One region of the Kitasatospora sp. NPDC088160 genome, then DNA from elsewhere that is predicted to be linked to it. Evidence: riboswitches for the same ligand, from Rfam matches in the RefSeq annotation. Region 1 holds a riboswitch; each other region holds the start of a gene.
The links. A riboswitch is a leader RNA that binds a small molecule or an ion and turns the genes downstream of it on or off. The one in region 1 is predicted to bind cobalamin.
Positions count from the first base shown of each region.

Region 2: it holds a riboswitch for cobalamin, as region 1 does, so the genes downstream of both, ACIOGZ_RS31550 (FecCD family ABC transporter permease) here and ACIOGZ_RS24900 (prenyltransferase/squalene oxidase repeat-containing protein) in region 1, are expected to answer to the same signal.
Region 3: it holds a riboswitch for cobalamin, as region 1 does, so the genes downstream of both, ACIOGZ_RS18635 (cobalamin biosynthesis protein) here and ACIOGZ_RS24900 (prenyltransferase/squalene oxidase repeat-containing protein) in region 1, are expected to answer to the same signal.

Region 1 is NZ_JBIUSS010000016.1:125,483-134,809, forward strand. It holds gene ACIOGZ_RS24885 (flagellar hook-length control protein FliK) at 1-427, shown strand, start outside; gene ACIOGZ_RS24890 (hypothetical protein) at 607-1,002, opposite strand; gene ACIOGZ_RS24895 (hypothetical protein) at 1,318-2,745, opposite strand; cobalamin riboswitch at 2,879-2,955, opposite strand; cobalamin riboswitch at 3,033-3,176, shown strand; gene ACIOGZ_RS24900 (prenyltransferase/squalene oxidase repeat-containing protein) at 3,281-6,265, shown strand; gene ACIOGZ_RS24905 (hypothetical protein) at 6,262-7,452, shown strand; gene ACIOGZ_RS24910 (CbiQ family ECF transporter T component) at 7,463-8,698, shown strand; gene ACIOGZ_RS24915 (ATP-binding cassette domain-containing protein) at 8,695-9,327, shown strand, end outside.
Region 2 is NZ_JBIUSS010000023.1:108,865-118,191, forward strand. It holds gene ACIOGZ_RS31520 (ABC transporter substrate-binding protein) at 55-984, shown strand; gene ACIOGZ_RS31525 (amino acid ABC transporter permease) at 1,022-1,996, shown strand; gene ACIOGZ_RS31530 (amino acid ABC transporter ATP-binding protein) at 1,993-2,790, shown strand; gene ACIOGZ_RS31535 (CGNR zinc finger domain-containing protein) at 2,904-3,494, shown strand; gene sodX (nickel-type superoxide dismutase maturation protease) at 3,521-3,955, opposite strand; gene sodN (superoxide dismutase, Ni) at 4,179-4,574, shown strand; cobalamin riboswitch at 4,663-4,801, shown strand; gene ACIOGZ_RS31550 (FecCD family ABC transporter permease) at 4,891-5,973, shown strand; gene ACIOGZ_RS31555 (ABC transporter ATP-binding protein) at 5,973-6,737, shown strand; gene ACIOGZ_RS31560 (ABC transporter substrate-binding protein) at 6,760-7,755, shown strand; gene ACIOGZ_RS31565 (GNAT family N-acetyltransferase) at 7,827-8,315, shown strand; gene ACIOGZ_RS31570 (anti-sigma regulatory factor) at 8,565-8,975, shown strand; gene ACIOGZ_RS31575 (RNA polymerase sigma factor SigF) at 9,249-9,327, shown strand, end outside.
Region 3 is NZ_JBIUSS010000011.1:68,869-78,195, reverse strand. It holds gene ACIOGZ_RS18645 (putative cobaltochelatase) at 1-576, opposite strand, end outside; gene ACIOGZ_RS18640 (cobyric acid synthase) at 573-2,111, opposite strand; gene ACIOGZ_RS18635 (cobalamin biosynthesis protein) at 2,108-3,076, opposite strand; cobalamin riboswitch at 3,184-3,316, opposite strand; gene ACIOGZ_RS18630 (alpha/beta hydrolase family protein) at 3,580-4,701, shown strand; gene ACIOGZ_RS18625 (hypothetical protein) at 5,048-6,481, shown strand; gene ACIOGZ_RS18620 (CDP-alcohol phosphatidyltransferase family protein) at 6,584-7,462, opposite strand; gene ACIOGZ_RS18615 (phosphatidylserine decarboxylase) at 7,449-8,141, opposite strand; gene ACIOGZ_RS18610 (acyl-CoA dehydrogenase family protein) at 8,675-9,327, opposite strand, start outside.

The sequences.
Region 1 (9,327 bases):
CGCCGCCGCCGCTGCCCTCACCGCCGGACTGCTCGGCGCCTCCGTCGTCCAGGCCCCGCAGGCGCGGGCCGCCGCCTGCGACGGCACCACCGGCGTCACCGTCGTGGTCGACTTCACCGCCGTCGGCGGTGGCATCCAGACCGGCTGCGCACCCGGCGACCCGGCCAGCGGCCTGGCCGCGCTGACCGGCGCCGGGTTCGCGTACACCTTCCACCCGCGCTACCCGGGCTTCGTCTGCACCATCAACGCCCTGCCGACGACCTGCACCAACCCCACCGGCAGCGCCTACTGGTCGTACTGGCACGCCCAGCACGGCGGCCCCTGGTCGTACAGCAACCTCGGCGCGGGCAGCTACAACCCGGCGCCCGGCGACGTCGAGGGCTGGTCCTTCGGCGCCGGCGCCCAGCCGGGCGTCACCGCGCCCTGACCTCCGGAGACACCCCGCTGCCCCGGCCCCTCCGGAAGGGGGGCCGGGGCACCGGCGGTTCAGAGTTCAGACGGTGCGGGACGTTCGGCGCCGCCGGGCGAGCTGTTCGGTCAGCAGCTGTGCGAGCGGCCCCGCGCGCCGGGGTCGGTGCGCGGGGCCGCTGTGGGTCATCGGGTGGTTCAGCAGTGGGGCAGGCCGGGCACGTTGTGGAACATCGCCGCGCCGTCCACGTAGGGTGCGAACGTCCAGGAGGACCCCGAGGGGGTGACCACACCGTACTGGTACACCCACGTGGTGTGGTACCAGACGTCGCCGTCATTGCCGACGTTCCCGCCGGCCACCCAACAGTCCGCCCAGGCCGAGTCGCCCGGCGCGAGGGTGATGTTCTTGTACTTGCCGGACCCCGCGTCGGCGGCGGTGTAGACGCCCGCGGAGTGGCTGGTGCTCAGCCGGACCCACTGCGGGGAGGAGCCGATGTTGGACGGGTTCGGGTCGGCGGATGCCAGCGACGTCACGCCGACGACGGATGCCCCGGCCAGAGCGAGTGCGGCGAGCGCCTTGATCGAACGGGTCATGATGTGATTCCCCGATTCCTCCCGGCCCTCCTGTAGGGCTGGTCGGTGATGAGCAAACCGCACCTCGACCGCGCAGTCCAGGCTGCAAACCGGCCAGGTCCCGTTCCCCAGAAGTCCCCCAGGCGGACCGCGAGTTGGGGGACCGCCGGGTCGCGGAGAGGGTGGCCTGGGGCGCCGGCGTCGGGTGGTGCGGGCTCGGCCCGCCGGTGGGCCCGGTGGAGGCCGCTCCGTGCACCGGAGAGCTGACGGCAGGTCAGTTCGCCGCTTTCGTGGCTTGGCTCGTACCCGGCGTCCAGGACGGCCAGGGTCTCCGGATCAGTTGCCGTAGCGGAGCGAGACGGTGTCGCCGAGGTGGACGGTGGTGGCCCGGGTGGCGCCGGTGGCGGTGGTGCCGTCCAGGCTGACCTGCCAGGTGGAGGAGCCGCTGTTGGCCGTGCCGTTGATCGCGGTGACGGTGTCGCCGCCGGTGGACGGGGCGACCGAGGTGACGCAGCCGCTCGGGGCGGCGCCGGCGGCCGCGTCGAGGACGTCGCCGAGGGTCGCGGTGGTGCCGGTCGGGGTGAGGGTGGCGGCGCAGACCTTGAGCGCGCCGGTGCCGTCGTCGATGACCAGCGCGAGCTTGGCGGCGGTGCCGGGGACGAAGGCGGTGGCGGCGGCCCAGGCGGGCTCGCCGGTGGTGGTCGGGGTCGGCGGGGTGGCGGTGAAGCCGGCGCCGGCGACGGCGCGCAGGCCGTCGACGGAGGCGTAGGGGGAGGGGGTGGTGTCGGTGGGCAGGTACTTGAAGCCGCCGCCGGGCTTGAACTGCTGGGCGATCAGGAAGTCGACGGGGCTCTTGCCGGTGCCGCTGGTGAAGTCGGTGCCCTGGGGGTTGATGCCGCAGGCGTTGAGGCCGGAGACGGCCCAGCCGTTGGAGTCGGTGTTGACGCCGAACATGGCGTTGAAGGCGCCGGAGGCGGTGAGCTTGCCCTTGAGGAAGTTCTTGGCGGCGACGATCGCCGGGTCGGTGGCGGCGACGCCCCCGGTGCAGAGCGAGGCCATGGCGGCGCCGGTCATGTCGATGTCGCTGCCCTGGGCGAGGGCGTTCGGGTCGCCCGCGGCCTTGCTGAAGTTCCAGCCGCCATCGTTGTGCTGGTTGGCGCGCACCGCGGTGACGGAGGTGTCGAGCAGCGGCTGCGGGACGCGAGGGCTGCCGGCCTGGGTTTTGGCGCCCGCGAGGGCGAGGAGGCCGAAGACGGTGCCGTTGAAGTTGGCGGACGGGCCGTAGTAGCCGGGTTCGGCGGTCTGCCAGTAGGCGGCGAGGTCGGCGACGAGGTTGCGGCCCGGGCCGACCCGGGCGGGGTCGATGCCGGCGGCGTAGGCGTTGAGGATGCCGCGCTCGTAGTCCGTGACGACCGGCGAGGCGCTCGGCCAGCCGGGGGCGGCGAGCTGGCCGCGGTAGACCAGGCGGGCGTTCTTGGTGGGGTCGCCGCCGGGGGTGACGTCCGCGGCGGCCGTGCCGGCGGCCGCGAGTGCGCTGAACGCCCACTCGTTGGAGAGCCCGCCGCCGGTGACGTAGCTGCCGTCGGCGGCCTGGAGCGACTTCAGGTAGGTGACGCCGGTGCTCTTCGAGGTGGCTATCTGGGTCGGGCTGGCCGTCGCGTGGGCGGGGACGGCGGAGAGCAGGAGCGCGCCGGCCGTCAGGGCGACGGTGACGGCGGAGGCGGCGCGGGCAGGGGTGGTCCGCGAGGGGGCGAGGAGGGACACGGGACAGGCTCCTTGGGGTGGCGGGCGCCGACCCTGCCCCGGAGTTCCGGCGTCCGTTCGAGGGCGCGCGACGGCCGGAGCGGTCGCCGCCCGGATCGCGTGGGCCGGCTTTCGCCATGGTGCGTGGCCGGGCGGGCATCCGGGCTCGGGGCAGCACGATCGCCACCCCACACCGCTGCGCGTCAGCCCCGGATTCGCACCGGGTTCCCCCGCTCGGCCACCGCGGACGCTACCGCACGGCGCACCGGCCGACGAGGTGATGTGATCGACGTGACGGACCGTTGACTCCCGTTCGGCCGTCGTGGTCTGATGAACCGATTTTTTGCCCTCGGCATTCAGGGGAAGCCGGTCCAACTCCGGCGCTGACCCGCAACCGTGGACCCACCTGTGGTGGGTGAGCCGGAATGCCTGGACCGGGGGCCCTGTTCACAGAGCACTTGCGTCGTCGCGGACTACGACGCGGTCCGGACGGTCCCTGCCCAGGGGACCGTCGGCTGCGCCGTTGCGTCCCACGTCGACCGACCAGGGAGTCGTCGTGAGGGTCAGCAGCAGTCGCACACGTCACAGGAACCGGGACCTCGCCTCCTTGGTGGTCGCCGGTGCTGTCGCGGTCGCCGCCTGCGGAAGCGTCCTGTTCGGGCGCCCCGGCACCGCGGCCGCCGACCCGATCGAGCGGTGCACGGCGACGACGGGCGCGATCGTCGCCGTCGACTTCACGCACTGGGGCGGCGGTGTCGTCCGGGGCTGCGACGCCCACCCCACGACCGGGATGAACCTGCTGCACGCCGCCGGCTTCACCACCGCCGGAACCGAGCACGACGGACCCGCCTTCATCTGCCGACTCGGAACCGGGACCTTCAACAGCGGCACCCAGTACCCGACGCCGGCCGAGGAACCCTGCGTCAACACCCCGCAGGCCACCGCGTACTGGTCGTACTGGATCGCCGAACCCGGCCAACAGGCCTGGTCCTACAGCCGGTTCGGCGCCGGGACGCAGAAGCCCAAGCCCGGCGAGGTCGAGGCCTGGGTGTACGGCGGCACCGACATCGGCGGCACCAGCGGGGCACCGGGCTTCACGCCGGACTCCGTCCGGGCGAAGAGCGGTGGTTCGCCGGCTTCGCCGTCCGCCTCGCCGTCGCCCTCGGCGACCCTGACCCCGACTCCGACCTCGACCCCGACTCCGACCGGGCCGTCCGCCGCCGGTGACCCGGCGGCCGCCGCGGCCTGGCTGGCCCGCCAACTCGTCGGCGGCGACCACATGGAGAACTGGGCCGTCGAGGGGCCGGACTACCCCCGGACCGCCCTCACCGCCATCGCCCTCGCCGCCGCCGGCACGCAGGACCCGGCGCTGCGCAGGACGGTCGCCTTCCTCTCCGCTCACACCGACGCCTTCCTCCACCCCGACGGACCGGCCGGCCGGCCCGATGCGAGGGCCGCCGCACTGCTGGCCCTCGTCGCCGAGAGCACCGGTGGCGATCCCCGGGCCTTCGGCGGCCGGGACCTGATCGCCGCGCTCACCGGCCATGTCTGCACGGCGGCGGGGGAGAACGGCAAGTGCACCGCCGCCGGGGACTTCCTCGGCGCGGCCTCGCCCTGGGTTCAGTCCCTCGGCGTCATCGCCCTCCAGCGCGCCGGCGTCACGCCACCCGCCCCGGCGCTCGCCCGCTTCACGGCGCTCCAGTGCGCCGACGGCGGGGTGGCCGGATCGATGATCGTCGCTGGCGACCACTGCGAGTCCGACCCGCTCACCACCGGCCTCGCGGTCCTCGCCCTGCGTACGGCGCCCGGGTACGAGACGGCCGCGAGGAAGGCTTCGGACCAGCTCGCGGCCGGACAGCAGGCCGACGGATCCCTCCTCCCGTACCTCGGCGCCCCCGGCGACACCATCAGCACCGCGAGCGCGGCCCAGGCGTTCAAGGCCACCGGACAGGACACCCGCCGGGCCGCCGCCACGGCCTGGCTCGCCGCCCGGCAGGGCACGGACGGCGGCTTCGGCCCCGACGCGTCGACCACCGACCCGGACCCGGCGGCCACCGAGCAGGCGATCCTGGCCCTGACCGGCACCGACCTCACCAGCGTCCGACACAACCCGGACGCCACCACCCCGCCGACGACACCCGCCAGCACGCCGCCGACCTCGCCCGCGACCACGCCGCCTGCCGGGAGAGCCCCCGACGCCGCCAAGGGCAGCGCCTACCTCACCGACCCGTCCCGCCTGATCAACGGCCGCTACTACGAGGGCTTCCCGGCCTTCGCCGACTTCGGCCTCACCATCGACGGCGCCTACGCCCTCGCGGCCACCGGCACCGACGACGCCGCGCTGCGCAGGATCGTCGACTTCCTGGACCAGCCGGGCAAGGACGCCGGCGAGCGCACCGTCAACGACTGGACCGGCATCGGCACCGAGTACGCAGGCGGCGGCTCGATCGGAAAGGAGGCGCTGCTCGCCGAGGTGGTCGGCCGCAACCCGCGCGCCTTCGGCGGCCACGACCTGATCGCCGCCCTGGCCGCCCTCGTGTGTATCAAGGCCGACCAGAACACCGGCTGCGCGGCGCCCGGCAACTACACCTACGCGACCTCGGTGTTCTCCCAGGCGCTCGGCATCATGGCCCAGCTCCGGGCCGGGGACTCGACGAACGCGGCTCCCGCGATCGCCTACCTGAAGGGCCTCCAGCACCAGGACGGCTCGTGGCCGAGCCTGATCCCCGCCACCGGTGACTCCGACGTGGACAGCACGGCGATGGCCGTCATGGCCCTCGCCCTCGTGCCGGGCGACGAAGCCGCGCGGGCCGTCGACCAGGGCCTCGGCTGGCTCGCCGCGCGGCAGCTGCCCGACGGCGGCTTCCCGGGAGCGGCCGGCGACTCGACCAACTCGGCCGCGCTCGCCATCCAGGGCATGACACTGCGCCAGTCCACGTACGGCGCCCAGATCGCCAAGGCGCGCGACTTCCTGTCGGGCCAGCAGAACGGCGACGGCGGGTTCAACGTGGCCTCCGCCGGGCAGCCGGGATCGGACGTCCGCGCGTCCACGCAGGTGCTCGGCGGTGCCACCGGGATCTCGTTCGGCACGCTGTTCCGGGACCTCGGGGGAACGTCGACGCCGACGCCCACTCCGACTTCCACCGGGACGGCGACCCCGACGGCGACCCCGACGGGTTCGCCGACCAGCACCCCGACCGGCACGCCCACGGGCACACCGACCGGCACACCTACGAACATTCCCACGAACACGCCGGGCCCGATGGGCTTGCCCGCCACGGCTGGGCCCTCGGACACCGCCGCTCCCTCGACCGGCGACGGTTCGGCCACCTGGTCGGCCGGCGGCATCGACGCCCCGGCCGATGGCAGGGGCGCGCCCGCCGGTGGCGTGGCGGCGCAGACCGGCTCCGGCAGCCTGGCCGGGACCGGAACCCAGGCCCTGACGCTGACGGCGGGTGCGGGCGTGCTGACCGCGCTCGGCGCGGCGGCCGTCCTCGTCGCCCGGCGCCGCACCGCGGCCGCCCCGGGGCGTCACCGGTGAGCCGGGGACTCGGCGGTCGGCTCGGCCGGCTGTCCGGGGCGGCGGCCCTGACCTTCGCCCTCGCGTTCGGTGGCGTCGCCGTGGGCACCGCCCCGGCGTCCGCGGCGCCGCTGCCGATCGACCAGTGCACCACCGCCTCCGGCGTGGTGCTCGCCGTGGACTTCAGCAAGTGGGGCGGCCCGCTGCTGCGTTCCTGCGGGACCACCCCGACCACCGGCTTCACCCTGCTCAACCAGGGCGGCTGGAAGACCACCGGGACCGGCCACGACGGTCCGGCGTTCATCTGCCGGATCGGCTACAGCGGCTTCCAGGGCGGTAAGCAGTTCCCGGCCCCGGACCAGGAGAAGTGCGTCCTGACGCCCCCGGCCACGGCCTACTGGTCGTACTGGCACGCCGATCCGGGCCAGAACGAGTGGTCCTACAGCCAGCTCGGCGCGATGAGCTACCAGCCGAAGCCCGGCAGCGTCGACCTCTGGATCTTCGGTGGCACCAACGTCGAGGGCACCGAGGGGCGGCCGGGCTTCTCGCCGGACAGCGTTCGCGCCCACAACTCCAGCCCCGGCGGGCAGCCCGCCGACCCCGGTCAGGGCACCACGGGCGGCTCCGGCGATTCCAGCGTCTCCGGCGGCGGGTCGACGGGTGCCACGGGTACGACCGGCGGCAGCGGCAGCGGCACCGGTTCGAGCGACGGAACCGGCGGAACCGGCGGAACCGGCGGCACCGGCGGTACCGGAAACGCAAGCGGAACCGGCAGCACCGGCACCGCCGGTGGCACCGGATCGGGCCGGGCCCCGGCCCCCGCCAAGCCCCCGGCGGGCGGAGCCCGTCCGCCCGCGCCCGCCACTACCCCGGGGCCCGGCGCCGCCGCCACCCCCGAGGACGGCATCACTCCGCCCGGAGCGCCCGAGCCGACGCCCGTGCCCGCCACACCGGTGCCGGTCGAGCCGTCCACCGCGCCGCCGACGGACACCCCGAGCGATCAGCCGACCCCGCAGACGGTCGAGGCCGCGGCCGCGCCGACGTCGACCTCCGCCGTGCCCGGCGGCGTGGTGGACGCCAATCCGGTGGCCGACGCCCCGCACGACTCCGGGTCGATGGCCCCCGCCGTCATCGCGACCGCCCTCGTGGGGGCGCTGGGCGCGGCCACCGTGGTCGTCGCGCGACGGCGCCGCCGCCGGGCCGAGTGATCCGGTGACCATGCCCGACAAACCCGACGCCGGCCCCCCGAAGCCCACCCCGAAGCCGAAGCCCACCCCCGGACGGGACGCCGGGAGCCGGCGCAGCCCCCGGAACCTGCACCCGCTGGCCTGGTGGACCTGGGCGCTCGCCCTGGCGACGGCGGCCAGCCGCACCACCAACCCGCTGCTGCTCCTGCTCGTCCTCGCCGTGCTCGGCTACGTGGTCACCGCCCGCCGGACCGAGGCCCCGTGGGCGCGCGGGTTCACCTACTACCTGTGGCTGGCTCTGACCGTGGTGGCGATCCGGGTGGTGTTCCGGTGCGTCTTCGCCACCGGCATCACCCCGCACGACCACCTGCTCTTCTCGCTCCCGCACCTGCCCACCCCCGCCTGGTACGCGGGCATCCAGATCGGCGGGCCGGTCTCCCTGGAGGCGACCCTCTCCGCCGCCTTCGACGGGCTGCGCCTGGCCTGCCTGATCTGCTGCATCGGCGCCGCCAACACCCTCGCCAACCCCAAGCGCGCCCTGCGCGTCCTGCCCGGCGCCCTGTACGAGCTGGGCGTCGCCGTGACGGTGTCGCTCAGCGTCGCCCCGCAGCTGGTGCAGAGCGTCCAACGCGTCGCCCGGGCACGGCGGTTGCGCGCCGGGCAGCGGAAGGGAATCCGCGCGCTGCGCGGCATCGTCGTCCCGGTGCTGGAGGACGCGCTGGAGCGTTCGCTGCACCTGGCCGCCGCGATGGACTCGCGCGGCTACGGCCGCTCCGGCACCGCGACCCGCCGCTCCCGCCGCATCACCGGCGCCCTGATGCTGCTCGGCATGTGCGGCCTGTGCGCCGGGGTGTACGGGCTCCTGGACGGAACCGCCCCCGCTGCCCTGGGACTTCCCGCCTTCCTCGCGGGCGCCCTGCTCTGCGTGGCGGGGCTGGTCCTCGGCGGCCGGCGCGTACGGCGCACCACCTACCGGCCGGACCGCTGGCGGGCCGCCGAGTGGGGCGTCGCGGGCTGCGGGGTGACCGCCGCCGTCCTGCTGTTCGCCACCGTCGGCTACGCCGCCACCGATCTCAACCCCTCGCTCTACCCGCTCAGTTGGCCGAGCCTGCCGCTCGTCCCGGTGCTCGCCCTGCTGCTGGCCGGCGCCGCCGGGGTCATCGCGCCTCCGCCCGGGCGTACCCCGGAGCCCGGGCGTACCCCGGAGCCCGCCGCCGGGACCCGCCGCACCGGCGCCGACCGCACGACCCCCGAGGTGAGCACGTGATCCGATTCGACCAGGTCGGCGTGGTGTACGACGGCGAGACCGCCCCCGTCCTGCGCGACGTCGACCTGCACATCCCGGAGGGCGAGCTCTGCCTGGTGGTCGGCCGCACCGGCGTTGGCAAGTCGACCCTGCTCGGCGCCGTCAACGGCCTCGTGCCGCACTTCACCGGCGGCACCCTGCGCGGCCGGGTGACCGTGGACGGCCGGGACACCGCGCACCACCCCCCTCGCGAACTGGCCGACGTGGTCGGCGTGGTGGGGCAGGACCCGCTGGCCGGCTTCACCACCGACACGGTGGAGGAGGAACTGGCCTACGTCATGGAGCAGTTGGCCGTCCCGCCGGCGGTGATGCGCAAGCGCGTCGAGGAGACCCTCGACCTGCTCGGCCTCGCCGACCTGCGCCACCGCGCCCTGCACGAGCTCTCCGGCGGCCAGCAGCAGCGTGTCGCCATCGGCTCGGTGCTCACCGCGCACCCGCGCGTCCTGGTCCTGGACGAACCGACCTCGGCGCTCGACCCGACCGCCGCCGAGGAGGTGCTCGCGGCCATCACCCGTCTGGTCCACGACCTCGGCGTCACCGTCCTGCTCGCCGAACACCGCCTGGAGCGGGTCGTCCAGTACGCCGACCGC
Region 2 (9,327 bases), on a different contig from region 1:
CCGCCCCCGCGGCGCGCTCCGCCCGCCCCTCTCCCTCAGGAGGAGATCCCCCTCATGACCGCCCGTACCCAGCGCACCCGGCTTCTCGCGGCCGGCGCGGTTGCCGCCTCCGTCACCCTCGTCCTGACCGGCTGCAGCAGCAGCAAGAGCGACGGTGGCAGCGGCGCGCCCAACGCCTCCGCGACCGTCAACGCGGTCAAGGCCGACGACAAGCTCGCCGCCCTCGTCCCTGCCGACGTCAAGTCCTCCGGCAAGCTCGTGGTCGGCGCGGACGCCTCGTACGCGCCGGACGAGTTCAAGGACGACAGCGGCAAGGTCATCGGCATGGACGTGGACCTGGCCAACGCCATCGCGGCCAAGCTCGGACTGAAGGCCGACGTCCAGGACTCCGGCTTCACCGCGATCATCCCCGGCATCCAGTCGAACAAGTTCCAGCTCGGCATGTCGTCCTTCACGGACAACAAGGAGCGCGAGCAGATCGTCGACATGGTGACCTACTTCAACTCCGGCAGCGCCATCGCGGTCAAGAAGGGCAACCCCGACAAGGTCGACCCCGCCGACCTGTGCGGCAAGAAGGTCGCCGTCCAGACCGGCACCACCCAGGCCGACGAGATCAAGGACACCCGCAACCCGGACTGCGCCAAGAACGGGAAGCCGGGCATCCAGAACGACGGCGACAAGTTCGACCTCCAGACGGACGTCACCAACGCCGTCGTCTCCGGCCGCGACCAGGCGATGATGGCCGACTCCCAGGTCGTCGACTACGCGATCAAGCAGGCCGGCGGCCAGCTGGAGAAGCTCGGCTCCACCTACGGCGTGGCCCCCTACGGCGTCGCCGTCACCAAGGGCTCCAAGCTCACCCCCGCGATCCAGGGCGCCGTCCAGTCGCTGATCGACGACGGCACCTACAAGCAGATCCTCACCAAGTGGGGCGTCGAGTCCGGCGCCCTCGACAAGTCGACCGTCAACGGCGCCGTGAACTGACCGTCCGCCTGCTCCATCTCTCCCCCGAGGCCACACCGTGAACTCTCTGGACAAGGGGAAGGCGGAGGAGGGACGGCCTGAGACCATCAAGGCCGTCCCGGTCCGCCACCCCGGACGCTGGGTGGGCGCCGTCGTCATCGCCCTGCTCGCGGCGATGCTGCTGAGCGCCCTCTTCACCAACCCCGCTTTCAAGTGGGACATCGTCGGGCAGTACCTGTTCCACGACAGCATCGTGCACGGCATGGTCGTCACGCTGGAACTGACCGTCCTCTCCATGCTGATGGGCGTGATCGGCGGCATCGTCCTCGCCGTGATGCGCCTGTCCCCGAACCCCCTGCTCTCCGGCACCGCCTGGATGTACATCTGGGTCTTCCGCGGCACCCCGGTGCTGGTGCAGCTGGTGTTCTGGAACTTCCTCGGCCTGATCTGGGCCAAGCTGTCGATCGGCGTCCCGTGGGGGCCGGAGTTCTGGTCCGCGGACACCAACGTCCTGATCCCGACCTTCGTCGCCGCCCTGCTGGGCCTCGGCCTCAACGAGGCCGCCTACATGGCGGAGATCGTCCGCGGCGGCATCCAGTCGGTGGACGAGGGCCAGACCGAGGCCGCCCACGCGCTCGGCATGAGCCGGTTCCAGACCATGCGCCGGATCGTCCTGCCCCAGGCCATGCGGGTGATCATCCCGCCGACCGGCAACGAGACCATCTCGATGCTCAAGACCACCTCGCTGGTCAGCGTGATCTCCCTGGAGGAGATCTTCCGGGCCGGTCAGGTCATCTACTCCCGGAACTACCAGAACATCCCGCTGCTGATCGTGGTCAGCCTCTGGTACCTGTTCTTCACCTCGCTGCTGACCATCGGCCAGTACTACATCGAGCGCTACTACGCCCGCGGCTCCAACCGGACCCTCCCGCCCACCCCGTTGCAGCGGCTGCGGGGCCTGTTCGCCGGGAAGCCCGCCCCGAAGACCGGCGCCGACGTCGTCCCGGGGCTCGAGGGAGGTGGTCACGTATGACCGACCTGAGCAAGACCCCGGCCGCCGCCACCGGACAGCCGATGGTGCGCGCCGAGGGCGTCCACAAGTCCTACGGCTCCGTGCACGTGCTCAAGGGCATCGACCTGGAGGTCAAGCAGGGCGAGGTGTTCTGCCTGATCGGCCCCTCCGGCTCCGGCAAGTCGACCTTCCTGCGGTGCATCAACCACCTGGAGAAGATCAACGGCGGACGCCTCTGGGTGGACGGCGAACTGGTCGGCTACCAGCAGAAGGGCGACAAGCTCTACGAGCTCAAGGACCGCGAGGTCGCCGTCAAGCGGCGCGACATCGGCATGGTCTTCCAGCGCTTCAACCTGTTCCCGCACATGACGGCCGTCGAGAACGTCATGGAGGCCCCGGTCCAGGTCAAGGGCGAGAGCAAGGCCGCCGCCCGGGAGCGGGCGATGGTCCTGCTGGAGCGGGTCGGCCTCGCCGACAAGGCGAAGAACTACCCCTCCCAGCTCTCCGGCGGCCAGCAGCAGCGCGTCGCGATCGCCCGCGCGCTGGCCATGAAGCCCAAGCTGATGCTGTTCGACGAGCCCACCTCGGCGCTCGACCCCGAACTGGTCGGCGACGTCCTCGACGTCATGCGCGGCCTCGCCGAGGAGGGCATGACCATGGTGGTCGTCACCCACGAGATGGGCTTCGCCCGCGAGGTCGGCGACGCGCTGGTGTTCATGGACGGCGGCGTGGTGGTCGAGTCCGGCAACCCCCGCGAGGTGCTCACCGACCCCCGGCACGAGCGCACCCGCGCCTTCCTCTCCAAGGTGCTGTAGAACCGTACCGACCGGCGCCCGGCAGGCTGCTCCTGCCGGGCGCCGACGTTTTCCCCACCCAGGTAATAGGCTGGACGCAATCAGCCCGTTACCGACCTTCTGGAAGGACCTCCGTGGAGCTCGCCTCGTACGCCGATCTCGCCGTTCGGCTGGTGAACACCGAGGAGCCCGGGCGCGGCACCGACACGCTGACGTCCGTGGACGCGGTGCGCGGCCTGTTCTCCGACTCCTCACGGGCCGCCGCACAGGCCGACGAGTCCGACCTGCCCCGGCTGCGGGCGGTGCGGACCAGGCTGCGCGGGGTCTTCGAGGCCGCCGCCGAGGGCGACGAGATCCGGGGCGTCGACCTGCTGAACAGCCTGCTGATGGAGTACCCGGTCAGCCCGCTGGTCTCCGGGCACGACTACCTGGACGACGCCGGCCGGCCGCGCTGGCACCTGCACCTGGCCGACAACTCGCCCACCGCCACCGCGCACTTCAGCGCGGTCGCCTGCATGGGCCTGGCCGTCCACCTGACCGAGCTGGGCGCCGACCGGCTCGGCATCTGCCAGGCCGCGCCCTGCCGCAACGCCTACCTGGACACCTCGACCAACCGCTCCCGCCGCTACTGCTCGGACCGCTGCGCGACCCGCGCCAACGTCGCCGCGTACCGGGCCCGCAAGCGCCAGGAGGCCGAGGCCGCGGCACTCGGCGCCGCCGGCTAGGTCCTGTCCGGGCCGGGCCCAGGGGGTCAGAGCTCGTCCGCCCAGACGCCCAGGCGGCGGGCCAGACCCGGCACCCGGGCCAGCCGGGTGCCCAGCAGCAGCCGCTCCAGCCGCCGCCCCGGCGCCAGCCAGGCCGGGCGCGGGCGCAGCCGCAGCAGCACCCGGCCGAGCACCAGCTCGTCCGGGACCGGGCCGTAGCTGCGGCTGTCGCTGTCCACCGGCCGGTTGTCGGACAGCAGCCACCAGCCCCTCGGACGCCGCTCGGCGGCCCGCTTCACCACCAGCAGGTCCTGCTGGAAGGGGTGCCGGAAGAGCACCACCGCGCCGGGCCGGATCGGCGCGCCGTAGCGCACCAGCAACTGGTCGCCCTCGCGCAGGGTCGGGACCATCGACGGGCCCGCCACGTCGACCAGCCCGAACGGCACCGCGCCGCCGCCCCGGCCCCGGGGTTCCGTGCCCATCGGTTCCGCGTCCGCCGGTTCCGTGCTCCGCGCCACGACTCCTCCTCCCGGACCGCCCGGTCCCAGTCTGCCGTACGGACCGTCACCCCGTTCGATCCGTTCGATGTCCGGATTACCCCGGTTCCGGGTCCGCCTTTTGCCCTAGGCCCACCGCCCGATCGCGAAACCCCGGGTGCGGAAGGGTAATCTCGGGCGCGGGAAGACGATCTAAGGAAGGACTCCCATGTTCTCTCGTCTGTTTGCACCGCGCGCCACCGCCCACGCCCACTGTGACCTGCCCTGCGGCGTGTACGACCCGGCGCAGGCCCGGATCGAGGCCGAGTCGGTCAAGGGCACCCAGGAGAAGTACCAGGCCAACGAGGACCCGGCTTTCCGCACCCGCGCCCTGATCATCAAGGAGCAGCGTGCCGAGGCCGTCAAGCACCACATCTCGGTGCTGTGGAGCGACTACTTCAAGGCCCCGCACTTCGAGAAGTACCCGCAGCTGCACCAGCTGATCAACGACACCCTGAAGGCCGCCTCGGCCGCCAAGGCGTCCACCGACCCCGCCACCGGCCAGGCCCTGCTGGACCTGATCGCCGAGGTCGACAAGATCTTCTGGGAGACCAAGCAGGCCTGAGCCTGACGCGTCGCCACCCGACCGCCCCCGTCCGCGAGCCCGGACGGGGGCGGTCGTGCGTTCACGCCCCATCCGAGCCCGGTAAGGGTTGCCTAGCCTGAGTGGCTGTTATGCTGCCAGGGCGTCCGAGGGGGAAGTCCGGTGTGAATCCGGCGCTGACCCGCAACGGTGAGCACGGCCCCGGGGCCGCGCCAGCCCGATCGCCCCCGGCCGCTGAACTCCCGACAACTCGCCGTGGACTGCGAGGGGATGGCGCCCGGGCCCGCGCCCGACCGGTGCCGCCCCCGCGCACCCGCGGCCCGAGGCAAGGCGCACCGTGAGCAGCACCGCAGCCGCGGGCAGTGGCGCAACGAGCCCGCCCGCCCGCCGAATACCCGCCCTCCCGCTCGCCGTCGGCCTGGCCGCCGCCCTGCTGCTCTCGCTGCTCTGCGGCGTGGCGCTGGGCGCCTCCGGGATCGGCCTGCCCCGCGCCCTGCGGCTGCTGGCCGCCGGGCTGACGGGCGGACGGCTGGAGGCGGACGAGGCCGCCGCCTACGCGATCGTCTGGGAGATCCGGCTGCCGCGCGCCGTGCTGGCCTCGGTGGTCGGCGCCGGGCTGGCCGCCACCGGGGTCGCCGTCCAGGCCCTGGTGCGCAACGCGCTGGCCGACCCGTTCGTGCTCGGCATCTCCTCCGGCGCGGCCGTCGGCGCCAACGCCGTGCTGCTGCTCGGCGCCTTCGCCTCGCTCGGGGTGTGGGCGATCTCGGCCTCCGCGTTCGGCTCCGCGCTGGTCGCCATGGTTCTGGTCTACCTCGCGGCGCGCACGGCCTACGGGCTCACCCCGCTGCGGCTGGTGCTCACCGGCACCGCGCTCTCCTACGGCTTCTCCGCCGTCACCGCGCTGATGGTCTTCGCGGCCGCCCGAGGCGAGGCCGCCCGGGACGCCATGATGTGGCTGCTCGGCAGCCTCGGCGGCGCCACCTGGGGCTCGGTGCCGATCGCCGCCGCCACCGTGCTGGCCGGCCTGGCGTACCTGGCCTGCGCCGCCGGCCGGCTGGACGCGCTCGCCATGGGCGACGAGACGGCCGCCTCGCTGGGCGTGGACCCGGACCGGCTGCGCCGCGAGCTGTTCGTGGTGACCGCCGCCGTCACCGGCACGGTGGTGGCCGTCAGCGGGGCGATCGGCTTCGTCGGGCTGATGGTGCCGCACCTGGCCCGGATGCTGGTCGGCGCCGGGCACCGCCGGGTGCTGCTGGTCGCGCCGCTCGCCGGGGCGCTGCTGCTGGTCTGGGTGGACATCGTCTCGCGCACCCTGCTGGCGCCCGCCGAACTGCCGGTCGGGGTGGTCACCGCGGTGCTCGGGGTGCCCTGTTTCCTGCTGCTGATGCGCCGTCGCGGCTATTCCTTCGGAGGCCGCTGATGGATCTCGCCCTGGACTCCGTCTCGGTCGAGCTGGCCGGCGCCCGGCTGGTCCACGACGTCGCCCTGGACGCCGCCGCCGGGCAGGTGGTCGGACTGGTCGGGCCCAACGGCAGCGGCAAGTCGACGCTGCTGCGCTGCGTCTACCGGGCGCTGCGGCCGGCCGCCGGGGCCGTCCGGCTGGACGGCGCGGACCTGCACGCGCTGACCGCGCGCGAGGCCGCCCGGCGGGTGGCCGCACTCCCCCAGGAGCACTCCGCCGAGTTCGACTTCACGGTGGCCGAGGTGGTCGCCATGGGCCGGTTGCCGCACCGGCGCGGGCTGGGCGGCCCGGGTGCGGACGACCACGCGCGCTGCACGGAGGCGCTGCGCAAGGTCGGCGCCGAACAGTTGGCCGGGCGGGGCTTCCTGAGCCTGTCCGGCGGCGAGAAGCAGCGGGTGCTGATCGCCCGCGCGCTGGTCCAGGAGCCCCGGCTGCTGGTGCTGGACGAGCCCACCAACCACCTGGACATCGGCCACCAGTTGGACGTGCTGGCGCTGGTCCGGGAGGCCGGCCCGACGGTGCTCACCGCGCTGCACGACCTCAACCTGGCGGCCGGCCACTGCGACCTGCTGTACGTGCTGCGGGCCGGCCGGATCGTCGCCTCGGGGCCGCCCGCCGAGGTGCTCCGACCCGCCCTGCTGGCCGAGGTGTTCGGCGTCCGGGCCACCCCCGTCCGGCACCCGGTGACCGGCGCCGTCCAACTGCTCTTCGACCGGATCTGACCCACCCCCCGAAGGAACCCCCGTGCGCACCAAGGCCGTTGCCATCACCGCCCTGCTCACCCTCGGGCTCACCGCCTGCGGCGCCGAGATCGCCCCGAGCGGCGACGCCACCGCCGCCTCCGCCCACTACCCGGTGACCGTGGAGAACTGCGGCACCAAGCTCACCTTCCCGCAGAAGCCCGCCCGGACGGTGACCAACGACGTCGGCATCACCGAGCTGATGCTCGCCCTCGGCCTGGCCGACCGGATGGCCGGCTACGTGATGCCCGACGACAAGGGCCGGGTCGACCAGGTCGCCTGGAAGGACGGCTACCAGCAGACCGCGTGGCTCTCCAAGAAGGAGATCACCAAGGAGATCGTGCTGGGCGCCAAGGCCGACCTGGTCTTCGCCGGCTGGCACTACGGCTTCGACGAGGGCCGCGGCTTCACCCCGCAGGCGCTCAAGGACCTCGGCATCCCCTCGTACGTGCTCAGCGAGTCCTGCCGCAGCGGCAAGGGCACCGAGCGCGGCGTGATGTCCCCGCTGGACGCGCTCTACACCGACCTGGCCAACCTCGGCGAGATCTTCGACGTCCGCGACCGGGCGGACAAGCTGGTCGCCGATTTCAAGGCGCAGGTCGCCGCCGCCCCGCAGCCCGAGCGCCGGCCGTCCGTGTTCCTGTACGACAGCGGGCAGGACAAGCCGTACACCGCCGGGAAGTTCGCCGCGGCCGACGAGATCATCGCCAAGGCCGGCGGGGCCAACGTGATGGGCGACCTCGCGGACACCTGGGTCACCGTCGGCTGGGAGAGCGTGGTCCAGCGCGACCCCGAGGTGATCCTGATCAACAACTACGGCGAGACCGGCGCCGACGCCAAGCGCGCCTTCCTGAAGTCCTTCCCGCCGCTGGCCGGCGTCTCGGCGGTCAGGAACGACCGGATCTTCGTCCTGGACTACGTCGACCTGGTGGAGAGCCCGCGCAACCCGGCCGCGATCACCGCGCTGGCCGACTACCTGCGCACCGTCCCCGCCCGCTGACCCGCCCGCCCCCGGCCCGGGCCCCGGCCCGGGCCTGGGCCGGGGGCGGGGACGCGCAGTAGGCTCGCGGCATGATCCGCACCGCCGTCGTGACCGACGTTCCCGTCATCCTCGCCCTGATCCGCGAGCTCGCGGAGTACGAGAAGGCCCCGCAGGAGGCCGTGGCCACCGAGGAGCAGCTGCGCGACGCCCTGTTCGGCGCCAACCCCGCGCTGTTCGGCCTGATCGCCGAGGACGACGCCACCGGCGAGCCGGTCGGCTTCGCGGTCTGGTTCCTCAACTTCTCGACCTGGCGCGGCACCCACGGGATCTACCTGGAGGACCTGTACGTCCGCCCGCTGTCCCGCGGCGGCGGCCACGGCAAGGCGCTGCTGCTGGAACTGGCACGGATCGCCGTCGAACGCGGCTACGCGCGGGTGGAGTGGTCGGTGCTCGACTGGAACACGCCCTCGATCGACTTCTACAAGTCCCTCGGCGCGGTGCCGATGGACGACTGGACCGTCTACCGGCTCACCGGCGAGGCGCTCGCCGCCGCCGGCGGCGGCGGCGGCGGTCACTGAACGGACCGCCCGAACCCCTGCCACCCTGCGTCGCGATGGCTTACCATGAGTGACTCCCGAGCCCCGGCCGGCGTGCGGAAGGCGGTAAGGTCTCAGGCGGATACGCGGCGTCCGGTCGCCCCGCGAAGGGTATGACCGGTACGTACCGCACCACCCCTCTGGACAGTTGGGGCGAAGCAGTTGAGCCAAGCAACAGACAGTGCCGCGGCCACCGGCCCGGAAGCACAGCGCGTCACCCAGGAGGTGAGGGTGTCCCAGATCGACGGCGAGCCCGGAGTGCAGGACTTCGTGGAGGTCCGGCTGCCCGCGGCGGGTGCCTACCTCTCGGTCCTGCGAACAGCGACGGCCGGCCTGGCGGCGCGGCTCGACTTCACCCTCGACGAGATCGAGGACCTGCGGATCGCGGTCGACGAGGCCTGCGCCATCCTGCTCCAGCAGGCGGTGCCCGGCTCCGTCCTGACCTGCGAGTTCCGGCTGGTCGGCGACTCGCTGAAGGTGACCGTCGCCGCCCCCACCACCGACGGGAAGGCACCCGAACGGGACACCTTCGCCTGGACGGTGCTCTCCGCCCTGGCCGGCGAGGTCGACTCCTCGGTCGGCGAGGACAAGACCGTGTCGATCAGCCTGCACAAGAAGCGCGGCGGCCCCGTCGCCCACTAGCCGGGGCGTCGACCAGCACCGCACAAGGGCCGTCCGCCCGGTCCCCGATCAGGGGCCGCGCGGGCGGCGCCCGGTACCGCCCCCCACGCGGTACGACCAACGAGACGATGCCGGGGCCCGAGGGCCCCGGTGCTCCCGGAACGGAACGGGGGAATGGCCGTGAGTGATCTGGACCGTACCGGCCTCGCGACGGCGGGACCTGCCGTACCGACCCAGGCGAGCGTTCCTGGCCTCGCCGCCAACGACGATGCGCACCCGAAGGACGCCCACCGGATGAGCCACCCGACCGAGCCGACGTCTGAACCGTCGCCCGCATCCCCGCCCCCGTCCGATCCGGCGGACGAGGCCGCGG
Region 3 (9,327 bases), on a different contig from region 1:
CAGCTGCGGCCGGAGCTCGCCCTCCTCCGGGTTCATCGTGCCGACCAGCAGGAAGCGGGCGGCGTGCCGCACCGACACGCCCTCGCGCTCGACGTACGAGCGGCCCATCGCGGCGGCGTCCAGCAGCAGGTCCACGACGTGGTCCTGGAGCAGGTTCACCTCGTCGATGTAGAGCACGCCGCGGTGCGCCTTGGCGAGCAGCCCCGGCTCGTACGCCTTGACGCCCTCGGCGAGCGCCCGTTCCAGGTCGAGCGAGCCGACGATCCGGTCCTCGGCCACGCCGACCGGCAACTCGACCAGCTGGGCTGGGCGTTCGGACGCCGAAGGGCGGTCGTGCGGCCCGTCCGGGCACTGCGGGTCCGGAGCGGCCGGGTCGCAGGCGAACCGGCAGCCGTCGACGGCCGCGAGGGTCGGCAACAGGCCGGCCAGCGCGCGCACCATGGTCGACTTCGCGGTGCCCTTCTCGCCGCGCACCAGCACGCCGCCCACGGCCGGCGAGACCGCGTTGAGCAGCAGTCCGAGCCGCAGGTCGGGCATGCCGACGATCGCGGTGAACGGATAGCGGACGTCACTCATGCATACTCCCCAGGTGCCCCGGGCGCCAGGAACGGCAGCGATCCGGCCGCCGGCACCCCGCCCTCGATCAGCTTCCACAGCGCGTCGGTGTCCGCGTGTTCCTCGATCAGGTCGCCCAGCCGGTCCAGCCGGGCCTCGCGCGCCTCGGCGAACGAGGTGTCCGGCGCCGGCACGAACGCCCGGCCCGCCAACGCGGCGACCTCGCGCAGGAGTTCACGGCGGAAGCCGTCGTTCTCCAGCGCGCCGTGCCAGGTGGTGCCCCACACCGGGCCGACCCGGCAGCCGTCCAGGCCGTGCCCGTCGTCATCGGAGAAGAACGGCTCGCCCCCCTCCACGGCCACCACTCCGTGGTGGATCTCGTACCCCTCGACCCGCTGCCCGTACGCCGTGCCGGCCGGCCGCGCCAGCACCTTCTCGGCGCCGAACCGCACGTGTGTCGGCAGCAGGCCCAGGCCCTCGACCGAGCCGGCCCCGGACTCCACCTCGTCCTCGATCCCGCGCGCCAGCATCTGGTAGCCGCCGCACACCCCGAGGACCGGCAGCCCGGCCGCCGCCCGCGCCTTCAGCGCCGGCTCCAGGCCGCGTTCGCGCAGCCAGGCCAGGTCGGCCACGGTGGCCCGGGTGCCGGGCAGCACCACCAGGTCGGCGTCGGCCAGTTCCTCCGGCCGGGTCACCCAGCGCACCAGCACACCGGGCTCCTGCGCCAGCGCGTCCAGGTCGGTGAAGTTCGACAGCCGGGGGAAGCGCACCACGGCCACCCGCAGCACGTCCGCCCCGAGCGGGCCGCGGCCGTCCACCCGGTCCACCACCGTGGACAGGTCCAGCGAGTCCTCGGCGTCCAGCCACAGGCCCGGCAGCATCGGCAGGGTGCCCAGCACCGGACGGCCGGTCAGCCCGTGCAGCATCTCCAGGCCGGGCGCCAGCAGTCGCGCGTCGCCGCGGAACTTGTTGACGAACCAGCCCGCCACGTGCCGCTGGTCCTCCGCCGACAGCAGTGCCAGCGTCCCGTACATCGCCGCGAAGACGCCGCCGCGGTCGATGTCCCCGACCACCACCACCGGCAGCCCGGCGGCCGTCGCCAGGCCCATGTTGGCGATGTCCCGGTCCCGCAGGTTGATCTCGGCGGGCGAACCGGCGCCCTCGCAGACCACCACCTCGTAGCGGCGGCGCAGATCCGCCAGGCACTCCAGCGACCGTTCCAGCAGGACGGGCTTGCGTTCGCGGTAGTCCAGCGCGCCCACCTCGGCGACCGGCCGGCCCAGCAGCACCACCTGGCTGCGGCCGTCCGCCCCCGGCTTCAGCAGCACCGGGTTCATCGCCGCCTCCGGCTCCACCCTGGCCGCCTGCGCCTGCATCGCCTGCGCCCGGCCGATCTCGGCGCCGTCGGCGGTGACGAAGGAGTTCAGCGACATGTTCTGCGCCTTGAACGGCGCGACCCGCACCCCCTGCCGGGCCAGCCAGCGGCAGATGCCCGCGGTCACCACACTCTTGCCCGCGTCCGAGGTCGTCCCCGCGACCAGCAGTGCGTTGCTCATGCCCTTCCCCTCCACCGTGTCGTCAGCAAGCGCAGCGCGACGTGCCCCGCGACCGTCGTACCCAGGGCCAGCGCGCCCACCCGCCGGGAGAGCACGCAGGCCCGCTCGATGTCGTCCGCCGTCACCGGCCGCAACTCCGCGCCCAGCACCGGCCGGTGCTCCACCCGCTCCCCGTACTGGAGGGTCCCGCCCAGCCGGACGCCCACCGCGCCCGCGAAGGCCGCCTCCGCCTGGCCCGCGTTCGGGCTCGGGTGCGCCGAACCGTCCCGCCGCCAGACCCGCCAGGCCGTTTTCGGCTGCGGCGCGGCGGCCACCGTGAGCAGAGCCGTCAGCCGGGCGCCCGGCCAGCCCGCCACGTCGTCCAGCCGGGCCGAGGCCCAGCCGAACCGGGCGTACCGCGGCGAGCGGTGGCCGACCATCGCGTCCAGCGTGTTCACCGCGCGGAACGCCAGCAGCCCCGGGGTGCCCGCCAGCGTGCCCCAGACCAGCGCGTTCACCACGGCGTCCGCCGTGTTCTCGGCCACCGACTCGACCACCGCGCGGGCGATCTGAGGCCCGTCCAGCGCGCTCGGGTCCCGCCCGCACAGGTGCGGCAGCCGCTCCCGCGCGGCCGCCAGGTCGCCCGTGGCCAGCGACCGGCCGATGGTGCGCGCTTCCCGGGTCAGCGAGGTGCCGCCCAGCACCGTCCAGGTCGCGGCGGCCGCCAGCGCGGCCCGGCCCAGCGGACGCCGGCCCACCGTACGGTCCAGGGCCACCGCGCCGGCCGCGACCGCGCCGACGCACAGCGCCGTGTACCCGGCGCCGGCCACCCGGTCGTCCTGCCACACCCGCCGCTCCAGCCGGGTCGCCGCACCGCCGAAGACGGCCACCGGGTGGCCGCGCCGGGGGTCGGCGAAGCGGGCGTCCGCGGCGAAGCCCGCGGCGGCGCCGAGCGCGAACGCGGCGGCGCGGGTCAGCGGGCGCACGGCGGGTTCGGCGGAAGGCCGCGTGGGGTCCGGCGGGGCGGGGCAGCCTGCATCGCGTGCGTGTCCTCACTCAGGGTCCGCGCCCTGGATCGACGTACCGGGGGCGAGAGTCTCCTGGCTTCCGGGTCGGACACACCCCCGGGCCTTCCAGCGGCTTCTGACGGTCCGCCGTGGCAATGTTCCGAGCGTGCTCCCCGGTGACAGTGGCGGGACCGCGCCGGACTCGCACCGGCTTCCTCTGCATGCCTCCGTTTGGCCCCAGGATCCCATCACGCGGCCGAACCGGGAGTCAACCGAGGTCACGGAGGGGTTGGTCACACCTCGGAGCCCCGTCGCCACCTCCGATCCGCCCGCCCCGCCCTGCCTGACGCCCGCCCAGCCCGAGGCCCCGCCGTGCCCCGGACGGCCCAGCCCGGTGGCCGCCCGCGCGGCCCCCCGGTGAACTGGTGCCCGGACACCGCCCGGACACCGTCCGGTCCAAGACCAGCAGAGCGGGGAGCGATATGCGTTGGGGAACCGCGGCCGTCGTGGCGGCCGCCGTCGTCGGCGCCGGGGCCGCCGGGGCCGCCGTCCTGGTGATCGGCCGCCGGGCCTCCGAACGGCTGGTCCACCCGGCGAGCGCCGCCCGGGAGTCCGGCCCCGTCCTGGTGCGGAGCCTCGCCGCGGGCCGGATCACCTTCAACCGCCGCCCCGAGAGCCTGCGCCCCGGCCGCTGGGCCGTGGAATGGGACGACCACGGCCACGCCGTCGTCGAGGAGGTCCTGCACAGCGACGAGAACGGCGTCACCCGCCGCCTCGTCCGCGCGGACCGGGGCACCCTCACCCCCGGCACCGAGGTCCGCTTCACCCCCCGCGTCCACCTCGGCGACCCCACCGAGGCGCTCGGCCTCCCCTTCACCGACACCGCCGCCGACGGCGAACTCGGCGCCCTCCCCGCCTGGCGCCTCGACGGCAAACGCGGCACCTGGGTGATCCTCGTCCACGGCCCCGGCGCCGACCGGCAGCAGACCCTCCCGGTCCTCCCCGTCCTCGACCGCCTCGCCCTGCCCGCCCTCGCCGTCACCTACCGCGGCGACCAGGGCGCCCCGGCCTCGCCGGACGGGCTCGGCCACTTCGGCGAGACCGAGTGGCGCGACGTCGAGTCGGCGGTACGGCTCGCCCTCGACAGCGGCGCCGGCCGGGTCATCCTGTACGGCTGGTCCCTCGGCGCCACCATGGCCCTCCAGACGGCCTCCCGCTCCGCCTGGGCCCATGCCATCAGCGGCCTCGTCCTGGACTCGCCGGTCCTCGACCTGCCCGCCACCGCCCGCCGCGGCGCCGCCCGGGCCGGCTACACCGGCGCCGCCGCCGAGCTCGGCGCCCTCGCCGCCGAGGGCCGCACCGGCGTCGACCTCGCCGACTTCGGCCGCATCGCCGAGGGCGCCGACCTGCGCGTCCCCACCCTCCTCCTGCACAGCCCCGACGACCAGGTCGCCCCCTTCCGCGCCGCCGAGCGCCTCGCCGCCGCCCGCCCCGGTGTGGTCAGCCTCCGCCCTTTCCCGGGCGCCGACCACGCCACCCTCTGGAACTCCGCCCCCACCCACTACACCGAACTCCTCCGCCGCTGGCTCACCCCCCTTCTCTGAACCCAGCCCCCCCCGCGTGAGAAGTCACACCCGCGGGGCCTCCGTACGGAACCCGGACCTCACCTGTCGGCCACGGAGTGTGACCGGTCGGGCGGGTAGCGCGACCGTCGCCGCAAGGGTTGAGCCGTGATGGCATGACCCCGCCACCTGTTTCCGGCCAGGCGGTTTGCCTCTGTTGCCCGATTGTTGCCCGATCTTGGGGAGGTGCCGTCGACGGCCGCCCGTCCGTACAGCCAACCGGATGTGACAGAAGGCCGGTACAAGGGGAAGACTGCTCGACGTGACGTCTCGGAATCCGCGCGACCGTGATGCCCCGCTCCCTCCGACGATCGGTACTGGTGCGACGGTGACCCGTCTCCCCGGTACGGCCCACCGGCCCGCCGCCGGCAAGCCGGGCGGGGCCGGGGTACCCCGCCGACGAGGGCCCGCTGCGGCGCCCGGTCGGGGGAGGGTTCCCGTACCGGAGGGCTTCCCCGCGCCGGCCGAGCTGGCGCCGCTGGCCCGCCGGATGCTGGTGGACGCCGTCCGGATCGCCCGCTGGGCGGGGGACCTGGAAGAGGTCGACAAGCGGGGCGAGCTGCTGCCCGATGACGCCCGTGCGGCGGGTCGGGCGCTGGCCATGACGGTCGGCGCCGCCGCCAAGGCGTGGGGGCAGGCGCTGCTGGTCGGCCTGGTGGAGGCCAGGGACGGCGGTGCGGTCCCGGGTTGGCGCCTGCACGCCTGGGAGCACGACGACGAGGCGGTCGTCCGCGGCTGGTCGGCACTGTTCGACGCCTGGACGCTGCTCGCCCCGGTGCCGCCCGCCGCCCTGCGGGGCGTGTTCGCGGTGCTGGCCGGCCAGGCGGTGGACCAGGCGCCGCAGCTGCTGTCGTTCCTGCACCTGGTGGCCGGTCCGGTGTCGGACGGCGAACTGCTGGAGCTGCTGCGCCGGGGGCTGGACGAGCGCCGGGTGGGCGGCACGGACGGTTCGGGCCTGTCGCCCGTGCCGCACGCCGCCTCGGCGGTCTCGGCGGTCCGCGGCACGTGCCGGGAGCCGCAGATCGACACCCCGCCGTCGCCGGCGGACGTGGCCGCGGTCCTGGACTGGATGCTGGACGGCCTGGCGGCCGTCGGGGCCGTGGTCCGCAGGGACGAGGCCGCCGAGCTGTCGCCGCTGGGCCACTGGGCGGTGCGGGCGAAGCTGGAGGAGATCTGCACGGTCGCGCAGACCGCGGCCGGGCACATCGAGCAGAGCGCCTTCGAGCTGCTGAACGCCTGCGCGGACTACTCGCCGGGCCCGGCGCGGGCCGAGTTCCGCGCCTGGGTGGCGGCCCGTCCGGCCGATCGGGCGGTGGCGGAGCTGCTGGACGCGGCGCAGGGGGACGACGCGCTGGTGCGCGGCCTGGCCTTCGAGGCGCTGCGGGTGGCCGGCGGCCCGGCCGAGCAGGCGGTGCGGGCATCGGTGGACGAGCCGGTGCTGCGCCCGTACGCGCTGTTGTGGCTGGCGGAACGCTCGGACGAGGGCGTTTCGCCGGCGGACGTGCTGGGGGCGGAGGACGCGGCCTGGCTGTGGGTGGACACGGCTGCGGCGGTGCTGGACCACGGCGAGACGGAGCTGCTGGTGGGCCACGTCGAGGGCGCCGCGGCTGGCGATCCGGTGCGGTTGTTCGCCCGGGCCCGGCAGTCGGGGCACCCGCGGGCGGCCTCGGTGCTGACGGCGGTCTCGGGCGTGCACCCGGATCCGGGCGTGGCACGGGCGGCCCGCCGCTCGGCGTTCAGCGTGCACACCGGCGGCGCGTAGCAGCGCCCGTCGAAGAACGAGCGCGACGAGGAGAAGAGCGAGCACGACGAAGAGGGGCCCGGATCCGACTGGATCCGGGCCCCTCTCGCGTACGGGAACGACTCAGCCGAGGCGGGACTCCGCCCGCCTGGCGCGGACGTCGCCGACCTTCTGTCCGACCTTGCGCCGGATGACCAGCAGCGGGGCCATCGCGGCGAGCGTGATCTGGGCGAAGGCACCGACGTGCATCAGGGCGTCGCCGCCGGGCAGGCCGGTCGCCCAGGCCGCGAGGCAGCCGATCGAGACGACGATCCAGCACAGCGTGGCGGTGGCCAGCAGCCCCTGGGGCTTGGGGTACTCGATCCGGCTGACCATGAGGTACGCGGCGCCGAAGATGGCGAGCAGACCGGGCAGGAACGGCGGGTCGAGCAGCACGATGGCGATGACCGTCATCGCGCCCATCGGGCAGGGCATGCCCTGGAACACCCCGGGCCGCATCTTGACGGCGGAGAAGCGGGCGAGCCGCAGGACGACCGCGAGCAGGACGGTGATCGCGATGAGCGCCGAGAGCTTGCTGTTGGAGCCCTGCGAGACCATGCCCCAGACGGCGACGAAGTAGGCCGGCGCGATGCCGAAGCTGATCAGGTCGGCCAGGTTGTCCAGTTCCGCTCCGAGGGCGGAGGAGCGGAGCTTGCGCGCCACCAGCCCGTCGAAGAGGTCGCACATGGAGCCGATGAGCAGCAGCGTGACCGCGGTGGCGGCGCTGTGCCGGTCGGGTGCGGCGTCCGGGTTGGTGATGTGCGGGACCAGGACCCCGGTGGTGATCGAGTAGATCGCCAGGAAGCCGCAGACGGCGTTCCCCAGGGTCAGGAAGTCGGCGGTGGACAGGTGCTGGGGAGAGCGCGGGGCGCGCAGCTCGCGGTCGCGGGCCCAGCGGCGACGGCGCAGGGCCGTCTCCTCGTCGTCCAGGCCGACGATTGTCTCAGGATCAGTCACGGTCAAGGCGCGTCACCCCGGCTGTGGTCTTCTGGCCGACCTCGACGCCGACCTCGACGCCGGCCGGCAGGTAGGTGTCGACCCGGGAGCCGAACCGGATCAGACCGATCCGGTCGCCCTGCTCGACCTTGGTACCGGCGGCGACGTACGGCACGATGCGACGGGCCACGGCCCCCGCGATCTGCACCATCTCGATGTCGCCGAGCTCGGTGTCGAAGTGCCAGACGACCCGCTCGTTCTGGTCGCTGTCCTTGTTGAACGCGGGGACGAAGCCGCCCGCGACGTGCTCGACCGACGTCACCGTGCCGGGCAGGGGCGCGCGGTTGACGTGGACGTTGAGCGGGCTCATGAAGATCGCGACCCGGGTGCGGCCGTCCGGCCAGGCGTCGATGCTCTGCACCACGCCGTCGGCGGGGGAGATCACTCTGCCCGCGCCGATCTCACGCTCGGGGTCGCGGAAGAACCACAGCATGCCCGCGCCGAGCGCACAGGCGGGTACCGCTGCCAGGGCCCACTTGCCGCTGCGCCGGGTGAGGGCGGTGGTCACGGCGGCCGTGGCGAGGGTGGGGACGAACCAGGGGGTGGCTCCGCGCGCGATGGTCACGCGGGGTCGCCGACCGGCCGTCGTGGCTGCGAGGGCATCGCGGTCCGTGACGGAGGTGTGAGGGGACGGGCTGATGGGCATCGAAGACCTTTGTCGCGGGGGATCATGGCCGCTGGACGGGGGCCACCGCGGGATCGGGTAATAGAGGGACGGCTTGCTGTCCCGGTGGATGCTATCGGGAGCACACGGTGGGTGGGCAACCCGCCTGCTCGTTCACGTGTCCGGTGGAAGCGCGTGTGCGCGTCCCACCTCTACGACCGTAGCTCGCCCCGGTCCGGTTCCCAAGGGACCGGACGGGGCTGGTGACACTTGTCTCAACAGGCCTGTCGGCGGAACCCGGTGGGCGGAACGGGCCGTTCGCGGTCGCCGGGGGTGCGGGACACGGCCCGTCGAGGGTGTGCGGAAGCGGCCGCGGGGCGTGTCGCCGCAGCTGTACGCCCTGCGGCCGCTTCCGGAGGGCCGTGCCGGACCCCGGCGGACCAGGCCGGGGCCGTGATGGCACGGCGGGTGGCCGGGACGGGCCCGCACGCCCGTCGACCGGCGGTTCGGAAGGGGTCGTCCAGCCGGCCCGGAGCGCCCCGGGGGCCGCTCGTCGAGCCGGGGTGACCCGGTGCTCACTCCGCGATCCGGTACTCCTCCAGGAGTCGGCGTCCGACGATCATCTTCTGGATCTCCGCAGTTCCTTCACCGATGAGCAGCATCGGGGCCTCGCGGTAGAGCCGCTCGATCTCGTACTCCTTGGAGAAGCCGTAGCCGCCGTGGATGCGGAACGCGTCCTCGACGACCTCCTTGCAGTACTCGGAGGCGAGGTACTTGGCCATGCCGGCCTCGAGGTCGTTGCGCTCGCCGCCGTCCTTCTTGCGGGCGGCCATGACCATCATCTGGTGGGCGGCCTCGACCTTGGTGGCCATCTCGGCGAGCTTGAACTGGATGGCCTGGTGCTCGGCGATCTTCTTGCCGAAGGTGGAGCGCTGCTGGGCGTAGGAGATGCCGAGTTCGAAGGCGCGGCGGGCGACGCCGCAGCCGCGGGCGGCGACGTTGACGCGGCCGACCTCGACGCCGTCCATCATCTGGTAGAAGCCGCGCCCGGGGACGCCGCCGAGGACGCGGTCGGCCGGGATCCGGACGTCCTGGAGGACCAGCTCGGTGGTGTCGACGCCCTTGTAGCCCATCTTCTCGATCTTCCCGGGCACGGTGAGGCCGGGGACGGTCGGGTTCGGGCCGAATCCGGGGGTCTTCTCGATCAGGAAGGTGGTCATGTTCTTGT